Regions from separate parts of the Sporomusa termitida genome, predicted to be linked through region 2. Evidence: riboswitches for the same ligand, from Rfam matches in the RefSeq annotation. Region 2 holds a riboswitch; the other holds the start of a gene.

Region 1 (4,437 bases), 2.5 Mb from region 2:
AAATCAAGATTTAAATTGCCGTCCGGTGAAATCTTCATCGTGCCGCCGACATTAAATTCCCACCAGGTATCCTTGCCGCCGGCAGCGGCGATAGATCGGTTTTGATAGCCATACACGGCATGAATATCCTGTTCGCCGGCAAATTCATGGGCCAGATTGACGCCGGCATAGATGGTGCCTTTGTCGTTGATTTCTTTGCCCAAGCGCAGATGCAGCCTGCCGGTGGCATTGTCATACCCTCTTTGATTAATCCGCAAATGATTGCTGAGTTGATACGTGGTTGCGTCAACATGCCCCAGGAAGAAGGAGGCGGCCGGTTCCCACCACCAGTTGTCCGCCAAAGCATTGAGCTTACCGTATTGCAGGCCCATTCCGTAGCCCCAGGTGCGGGACGTACCGTCAACTATGCCGCTGTTACCCGTACCGTCGCCCAGATTGGCAACCATGCTGAATTCATTTTTCAGTTTGCTTGCGGTTACGCCTGCATCAAGATAATGCCCTTTATCGCCAACCCAGGTGCCGTACAATCCGCCGCCGAGGCTGTCTTGCTCCCCGCTGCCGCTTTGCGTAGTCGACTTGCCGTCAATTTTATTGAGATAAAAACCGGTATAAACTCTGCCGTTGTAGAAGGCTTTATTTAAAAGCTTGTCGTAACCGACTTGAACCCCGTTATAGCTTTGGTCAAAGCTGCCGCCATAACGGCTCTTGCCGTCGACTTTGCCGTGATAAGCCTGGGCCCAGACGTTTTCCCGGCCGTCGCCGTCAGCCCCTGCCGCACTGTACAGGTCGGTGCTGCCGCCATAGCGGCCATGCAAATCAGCGGTACGGCGGAACATATTCAGGTAACTGCTGCGCCATAGGTTATTATTGATAATCGAATTGTCGCTGACGGCTTTACCGGTCGTCGACATTTCGCCGGTATCAACAAAGCTATAGCTCTTCAGCCACCAGGCGGTTCCTTTTTTCGCAGCCGCATCCTCAGGATCGGTGAAATAGTTATCGGTCTGCTCAATCACCGGCGTAATCTCATAGGTGCTGAGGACGCCGTCGGCAACAGATGTTTGCGCCGTCACGGTAAAGTTTTCGGCGCCGTTTAAGATGCCTACTAATACCGGCAAATTAACCTGCCCACTATCGTTGCTTCTTAGCACGGCTTCTCCCGCCGGCAGATATCCTAAGCCCGGCACCCAGCCCAACTGCAGGTTTAGATTGGTTTTGCCATATTGCGCGTCGGCCTGCGTAGCCGTTGTAATATAAACGCTGTCGGTATTGCCGGTGCTAAAATACATCGCCGAGTTGAAATCGTTCGGGGTCACAAACCCTCTATCACTAATTTTGCCAGTCCCGCTAGCCGGCGCATGCTGCAGCGCGGCATCCATGCTGTAATTGCCTAAACGAAAGGTGGTGCCTGCCGCTAACGTCGCATTTTCAATAAACAGACTGCGGGCAATCTTGTGTAGAGAGTATCTATTGGGTTCATTGGTGTATTCGCTGAAATCAACTATTTTGCCGATTACATTGTCATACAGAAAATAGCCCTGAATAAGGCCGATCTCACCGTTGCTGATTGCACCAGAATCATTATAATTAATAACATGATTGATCAATGGATCCTCGCCTGAGGTATTCGCATAAGTTAAGTCGATAACAGAATTGCTAACGGTGCTTACATCTTTTACCGTAATCGCCGTTCTTACATCGGCTGGCAGAGGATCTAAGCTTTGACCATTTTGCCAGTCTATCGTGCCGCCGCTGCTGTTAGGAATAAGATTGCCGTCACTGTCCATAACCCAGTTCTTATTAATAGCATAATCCGTATCCAGAACCGAGCCGCTTGCCCCATAGAGCACCCGGTCCAGCGGCCGCCAGCTATTGTCGCTGGACTCGCCGACTTTTACTTCATTATAGGCGTAAGTTTTCTGTCCCGGCGTTAGGTTGGCAACAGTTTGCGTAAATTGAAACAAGCTGGAGGTGTCTTCCAGTTTTAATGCACTCTCTCCCACTACCTCGTAGTCAGGTAGCGTAGCAATAATCGTATTCACATCTGGCATAGTCATCCCCTGCATTTTGGCTAATTCGGCGTCCGTAAGCTTAACTAGGTAGTATTCATATTGCGGCGCATATTCCTTTACAAAATCCGCCAGTTGCTGTTCTTTGTCACTGCCGTCAGGAAGAGCCATAATATCCGCCAAACGCTGCTGGGTAGCAATATCTAACAGGTTCTTCTCATTAGCATTAATTACATTGGTAACGCCAGTACCTACGAAACCTTTTGTAAGCCAGTTGGATCCGCTTACCCCCGTGACGACCGACCAACAATACAACTTTCCGTTTATTTTGACCGCCAAGGCATTATACTGCATATTTTGCGGATTGTTGCCGGCATCCGCCAGGGGAGTTATGGCCCTGAACAAATTTCTTGCCCCTGTCAGTCCAAAAAGATTATAATTGGTGCCATTATAGGTATAATTCAATTGCGAACTGTTAATCTGTAGCGGATAATAGCTAGTAGCCTCATTCGCCGGCTGATAACCGCCACTCAGAAAAGCATCCCTGCTCCCGGTTCCCGGATCTATATATTGGTAATCAGCCGTAGTGTTGTTCGCCCAAGCGACCGCCGGCAAGGCCATTACCCCCAGCGCCAGTGTACAGGCGACACAAGCCACCCGGCTTTTCGCGCCACAGCGATCGCGAACTGATTTCGCCCGGCCGTTATTTTTCGCCAGTTCGGATACCACCTGCCAACAGGAGCGGGTCCGGTTCCAAACGACTTTATAGATATGATTTAAAATTTTTTATCATTCCTTTTCTTTCCATCCCTAACCATCCCTGGATACCGGATGTTACCCCGCCAGCAAGCTGCCTGTCCATAAGATAAGGATGTTTCTTACTTTATCTATTTGTTAGCTATTGTTTTACTTTGGTTATGACGTCGGCCATGATATCCGTACCGCCGTAAACTACGGTGGCGGCATCCAGAACCGCTGTTAGGCCCCCCTTCGGCAACATGCCAATCAATATGTTGTATTCGCGGACAGAGCTTGTACGCTGATAAATCCTTAAAATATGGGCCGAAAAGCCAACGAATAATACCGAATAAAAAAACTCCCTTGTTGGGAGTGCTTACGCTAACCAGCCGGAATCCGGTCTTGGTTTTTCGTAATCTCCTCCCTGTCACTCGCAGGTAAAATGGCGATTGCTGGATAAGGCAGTTCTCCTGACTCCGGTTCATAGCGCCCCACGCCTTCCCAAAGCTTTCACTCCAGTGGCATTGTGCGAGATTGCTCCCCGTTACAGTGGCGGGACCGTGTTGGCTTTGCACCAAACTTCCCTATTAAGCCCCGAAGGGCACCTATCCCAACGTTATTGTATTGTTTCTTTCTGTTAATCGTATATGTTCTTTCAGGCCAATATTACTCTTTGTCCATCAACGAAATTTCCGCGTGTCCGGCTCAATAGGCTATATTGCTTATTACTCGCGGGGTCCTTGCCTCTTACATTTGATGCCAAACGACAGATACGTTTCCAGCACTGCGATAATGACATCTTCTTGTGCATCGCCTGTATCGTCCTCCAAAGCTTCGCGCACAATGTGTTTGATCTGCTCGGCATGATAGCCGCAATCCAAAAGCTTCTGAGTTAATTGATTAATCTGTTCCTGTTTTGTCAATCTAATCTACCCCAATACTGCCGGACATTGGTTATTCTTTTTTCCACCTGCTGCACCGCAGGCTTGAGTCTTCTTTCCCTCCTTTTCGGTAACGATTTGTCTCGGTTTAATCCCTAAGTATCATTGCATTAGTCTGATTCCCCTTCACTCTCCTTTCACCAAGCAACTTCCATTTTACTTGGTTGGTGCAGGCGCATATGTTCATAAATAGTGCTGAACAAAAATCTTATTTTTCTATCAATTCACGCCGCACCATTTACCAATCACTATATAGTATAGCTTTGTTTCATTATATTTGCAATATATAACAATATTTTTGAAACTTTCTTCAATCCTGCTACATCTATAATAAATATGAGGTGAACTTGTGTGCAGGATAACTTTTTAGATAAATACCGGGAAATCGGCCGGCGAATTGCTTTTTATCGTACAAAGCGCGGGCTGTCGCAAGATGCATTAGGCGAAAAGATTAACTATAGCAAAAGCTATATATCCAAGATCGAAGCATCAAATTCAGATGTTACTTATTCATTGGATATTTTATTTGCGATAGCGGCAGGATTGCAACTTGACCCGGTCATTTTCTTTTTACCGATTAATGAAGAGAACTTTGATAAACATAGGACAGATAATTAAGTGATTTAGCAACTTTCAGCTATTCCAGCTTTGTCCAACATTTGCAAAACAAAAGAAGCCTCCCTGTGATCATAGCATCCAGAGAGGCTTCTTGTTATCAATAAAAAATTGCATCGCAATCCCCTCCCCGG
Region 2 (4,437 bases):
GAAATTTGCCTGCTGCCGCTTTTTCTTTGATCAGGGTTTCCAGCTCACAGGCCCGGGCCGGATGGCTGGTTTTGGCTTGGGAATATTCATCCAGCAGCTGAGTGAGCTCCGCCATCGGTCCGTAGGCCCGGGTTGCAACCATAACGGTTTGCATATGGCCGATTAGGGTTGCATAACCGCGACGTTTGGCAATTGTTCCCTCGGCCGGATTATCGGTGTTGTAAATATAGAGGTTAGGGACAGTGCCCAGTGTCAGCTCCGGATAACACGCCTCAGAAAGCCCCAGTGACTTGCCGGGTAAAAATTCCAGATTGCCATGCGTACCCACATGGATTAAGGCATCTGCCCCCCAGCCATCTTCCAGGTACCGGTAGGTTGCCACATATTGATGCGTCGGCGGGCATTCCGGATCATGCAGTATTTTGCACACTTTACCATCACAGCGCGAACCGGCACACCCCCGCTTCGGCTGAACACAAACCACCACGTTGCCATACTGGACACCGGTGATCAGTATCCTGCCATCATAAACCATCGCCGGCGGCACTTCCTCTTTTTCTTCTCCCGGCGGGTTACCCCAGGTCTCAATCATCGCTGAGCGTACGGTCTCCGGGAAGCGGTCAAACCACTGCCGGTATTCTGCTTCACTTAATGATTGCCAGACACCGCCTTTAGCCACAATTTCCGCAATTGGTGTCCATCTGAAATCAGCAATCGCCTTGCGTTCCATAATGCGGTCAATGACTTCTTGGCCTGAGGCCGGCAGGTCTTCAATATAATAACCTTCTTGCTGCATGACAGCCATCAGCCGGGCCACACTGTCCAGTGAATCAAGGTTAGCCGCGCTGCCTACACTCAGTTCCACGCCGTGGCAGGGACTGCTGTGCAGGATAAAGGCAATCTTTTTGTCTGACGGCTTTTTCGCTTTCAGGGCCAGCCACTTTTTTACCCGGCGGCACAGGAAATTAACGCGTTGCGGCAGCGGCAAATACTGCTCCAGTGTCCCGGCAAGGCCTTGTTGATAGGTACGGTTTAAACAGCCGATGATCACGGGTTCAATTACCCCGCTGCATTCCGGCATGGACACCGACATTACCATTGACGGACCGGCAACACCAAACGGATCGGCCCGCCATTCGCTTTCGGTTTTACCATAAGCCAGCAGGCCCTTCACAATGGGCACATCCAGCTGTTTTAGCAGTTCATAGCCGGGAGGGCTGTTCGAGGTTCGCTTGTCTTCTTTGGTAATAACAAACAGGGACTGCAAATCAATCAGCGCATCAATTACCGCTGTACCGTTGTGCAGGTAATACGTGTTGACGACATAGCTATTATCCTCAGCTCCGGTATCCGGGTCCCGCTGATCGGTACTAAACACCGGCAGCGCATTACACCCTTGCTCTGCAAGTTCACTGACAAGAGCATCAATGACCTCGGTGTTCCGGCAGATCCAGGAGTGACGGTAAAACAGCACGCCCACCGTGGGCCGCGTAGGGCGGTAACCGGGACAATTCTCCCGGTAATCGGCGGCGCTCTCATAAATGCGGTCACTGCCGGGATAATAGATCCCCTGCCAGGAGACTATTGCCGGCGGCGGCACTGCCACCGCGGCGCCCAGCACCTCTTTCTCAATATATAGAAGGGCGTTTTTGGTGTTCTCCCGGCCGCCGAAAGTCAGATATCGTTGCACTGTCAGCGCAATTTCCGGCCTGACCGTATTATAAACAGCAAGGCCCGGCTCATAGCCAAAAGCTACTGTTGGTTTTTCCCGCACGATATGGAGAATTTCCTCCGCTATTGTGTCCCATATCCTGTCGGTCGCCGGCGACAATAGCAGTACATCGGCCTGCTGCCGGAGATATTGGCAAAACTCCTGCCTGAAATCCCGCTTCTCCAGATCCCAGGTACCGCACATTTTCAGCTCCAAGCCGGGGATCTCCCCCATAGCCTCCAAAAATGCCGGCATATAGCTTGTTAATACGATAGCCCCGACTTTCATACGCTTCCTCCCCGTCTATCATTTTCCGGACAACCATGTAGGTGATTATCAGCCAGGCAGCTCTCCTGCCAACATTGTTATGAGGTTGCTGAAGGTAGCAACCTCATACAAGAAATTAAACAATGATAATACTGAAAAACCCTTTCCCAAGGCCTGAGAAAGGTTTTTTTAGTATTACCACTATGTCAAATCTGCACTAAAAGGCTGGCAAATAAGCATTGTTAATACCTTAAATTACCGTCCTATCGCCTGTAGGATTTTTAGTAAAGAAAGAACAGGCAGTACCCTGGCTCTGGATCACTGCTCAGCCCCGCCTTCCCCAAGATATCTCCCGGTGATTTTGCCGGACTTGCTCCCCATTACAGTGGCGGGACCGCACCGGCGTTTCACCGATTTCCCTATTAAGCCTTGCGGCACCTATCTTCTCAGCAATATTTAATTAAAATATAGAATTATCCATTATAATTTTACCCTAATTAAAGGGTAAACTATATACCGGTCGTATAGTCAAGCCTTTTTTAAACAGCCATTGCATCTTGCGAACTTTTTTGAAAACATGCCGGCTGATCTCCCAGTTAAATGCTACGCTATCTGGCGGCCATGCAGTCAAGAGTAACAAATTAAATAGCATTATCGATTGTAACGATCAGGTACCGTTACCCGCTCACTGGGCGATTTTTTACATAGCCAATAGGCATGGCCCAATGCCATGCCTAAAGTGTTGTTAATCTGCCAATGGGCTTCCGCTTGCTCCCAATCACCAGCTTTTGAGCGGAGCAATAGCTGCAATTGGTCAATTACTTAAAAAGTGTAATTATAGCTTAGCCCCCAGCTAAAAGGCAGGTCCAGGTTTTCATATTTATTCAGCGAGTTATCACGGTCCAGAATATTATAAAGGTTCAAGGTAACGGTTTGATCCGCCTCCGGCTGATACCGGACGGCGGCGTTCAACTGGATGCGGTCCGGGACAGCACTGACAGCCCCGTTGATTTTATAATAACTTTCTTCCCGGTCGCCTAAATATAATAAATTCAGGTTGGTCAGCCATTTATCCTTATTATGCGTTACGCCGGCAGTGGTCTGGATTCTGCTGTTACATTGCACCCAGGCTCCACTTTCATTGTTCTCAGGGTTAGAATAACTGAAGCCGACATTATATTTCCAGTTGTCATTAATAATTTTTACATATTCCGCTTCCACACCGGTATTGCGGAAATCGCCGGCGTTAGTCATGTAGTCGGTAAGGTCATCATTTTTTTTCCAGACAAATTGATCTTTTATGTCCAGATGGTAAATGGCCAACTTAACAGACTGACTGGCATCAATGATCTTTTTCAGCCCTGTTTCATAGTTCCAGCCCTGCTGAGGTTTTAATCTGTTAAAATCAGCACCCTGTTTGCTAAAATACTGGTTGATCGCCGGCATTTGGAAAGACTTGCCGATATTGGTGTACCAGGAGGTACGGTCATTGATTTTGTACAGGGTCTGGATCTGCGGTAAGAAGACTGATTCTGATTTGGCATGATCATCAATCAACTGCTCCCGCAGGCCCAGAGTTGTACTAAGGCGGGGATTGACTGCAGAGGTGTAGGCCCCATAGACCGCCAGACTGTTGCGCAGGGTATTATTCTTGTTGACCGCAGTACTGCTTGCCAGACCGTTATAGTGCTCCCGCGCCAGGGTTACGCCGGCAACAAATGTATCAAGAGCATCGCGCATATACCAGGTTTTCTGGCTATCCCAGTTTATACCATACATATCATAGCGTTCACTACGCTTCCATGTTTTGTTTGAATAAGTATATTGGTCAGCAAAAGAATGCCTTTTATTAAATGCTAAAACCGATTTAAGATTATTGTCTTTATTATCATAAATCAGATTTATATTATTACGCACATCGTCATACTTATACAATAGAGAGCGGGAACCATTCACATTAAAACGCGGGCGGTTGGACTGCAAGTCGGTATAGGACCAGTTAAAGTCGAGTCTATCATTTAACTGGGTTGTAAAATAAAAGCTGTCCTTGGTGCTTTTGTCCAGGCCAAAGGGCAAAACCGCGGCATTCTTGGCATTAGTTAGCTTGTCTCTTGATGTCCTGTCAACAGCACCGATATATTCGCGTTTTATATAGATGGCGCTGTTGCCGAATTCCGAGCTTGCAGACCAGCTTTTATTATAGTTGCCCCCGGTCACGCCCACTGTATTTTGCTGGCTGCCTCCCGGTTTTTTGGTAATAATATTGACCACACCGGCCAGGGCTTCCGCCCCATACAGCGTAGAGCCCGCCCCTTTAAGGATCTCAATTCGCTCGACTGCGGCCAGCGGAATCCCGGTGGAGCTGTTATAATTTAATAAGTTGGCCGGCGCGCCGTTGACCAAAACCAGGGTCCCCTTATCAAGACCGCGAATAATAGTTCTGCCGGCAGACATGCCAT

Evidence for each region. A riboswitch is a leader RNA that binds a small molecule or an ion and turns the genes downstream of it on or off. The one in region 2 is predicted to bind cobalamin.
Region 1: linked by a shared signal. The riboswitch ahead of SPTER_RS13600 (TonB-dependent receptor domain-containing protein) and the one ahead of cobN (cobaltochelatase subunit CobN) in region 2 are both predicted to bind cobalamin.

The regions. Positions count from the first base shown of each region.
Region 1 covers NZ_CP036259.1:2,866,099-2,870,535, forward strand. The annotation lists gene SPTER_RS13600 (TonB-dependent receptor domain-containing protein) at 1-2,738, opposite strand, end outside; cobalamin riboswitch at 3,191-3,371, opposite strand; gene SPTER_RS13605 (hypothetical protein) at 3,473-3,670, opposite strand; gene SPTER_RS13610 (helix-turn-helix domain-containing protein) at 4,040-4,306, shown strand.
Region 2 covers NZ_CP036259.1:376,513-380,949, reverse strand. The annotation lists partial or broken gene cobN (cobaltochelatase subunit CobN) at 1-1,915, opposite strand, end outside; cobalamin riboswitch at 2,260-2,435, opposite strand; gene SPTER_RS01720 (TonB-dependent receptor plug domain-containing protein) at 2,801-4,437, opposite strand, start outside.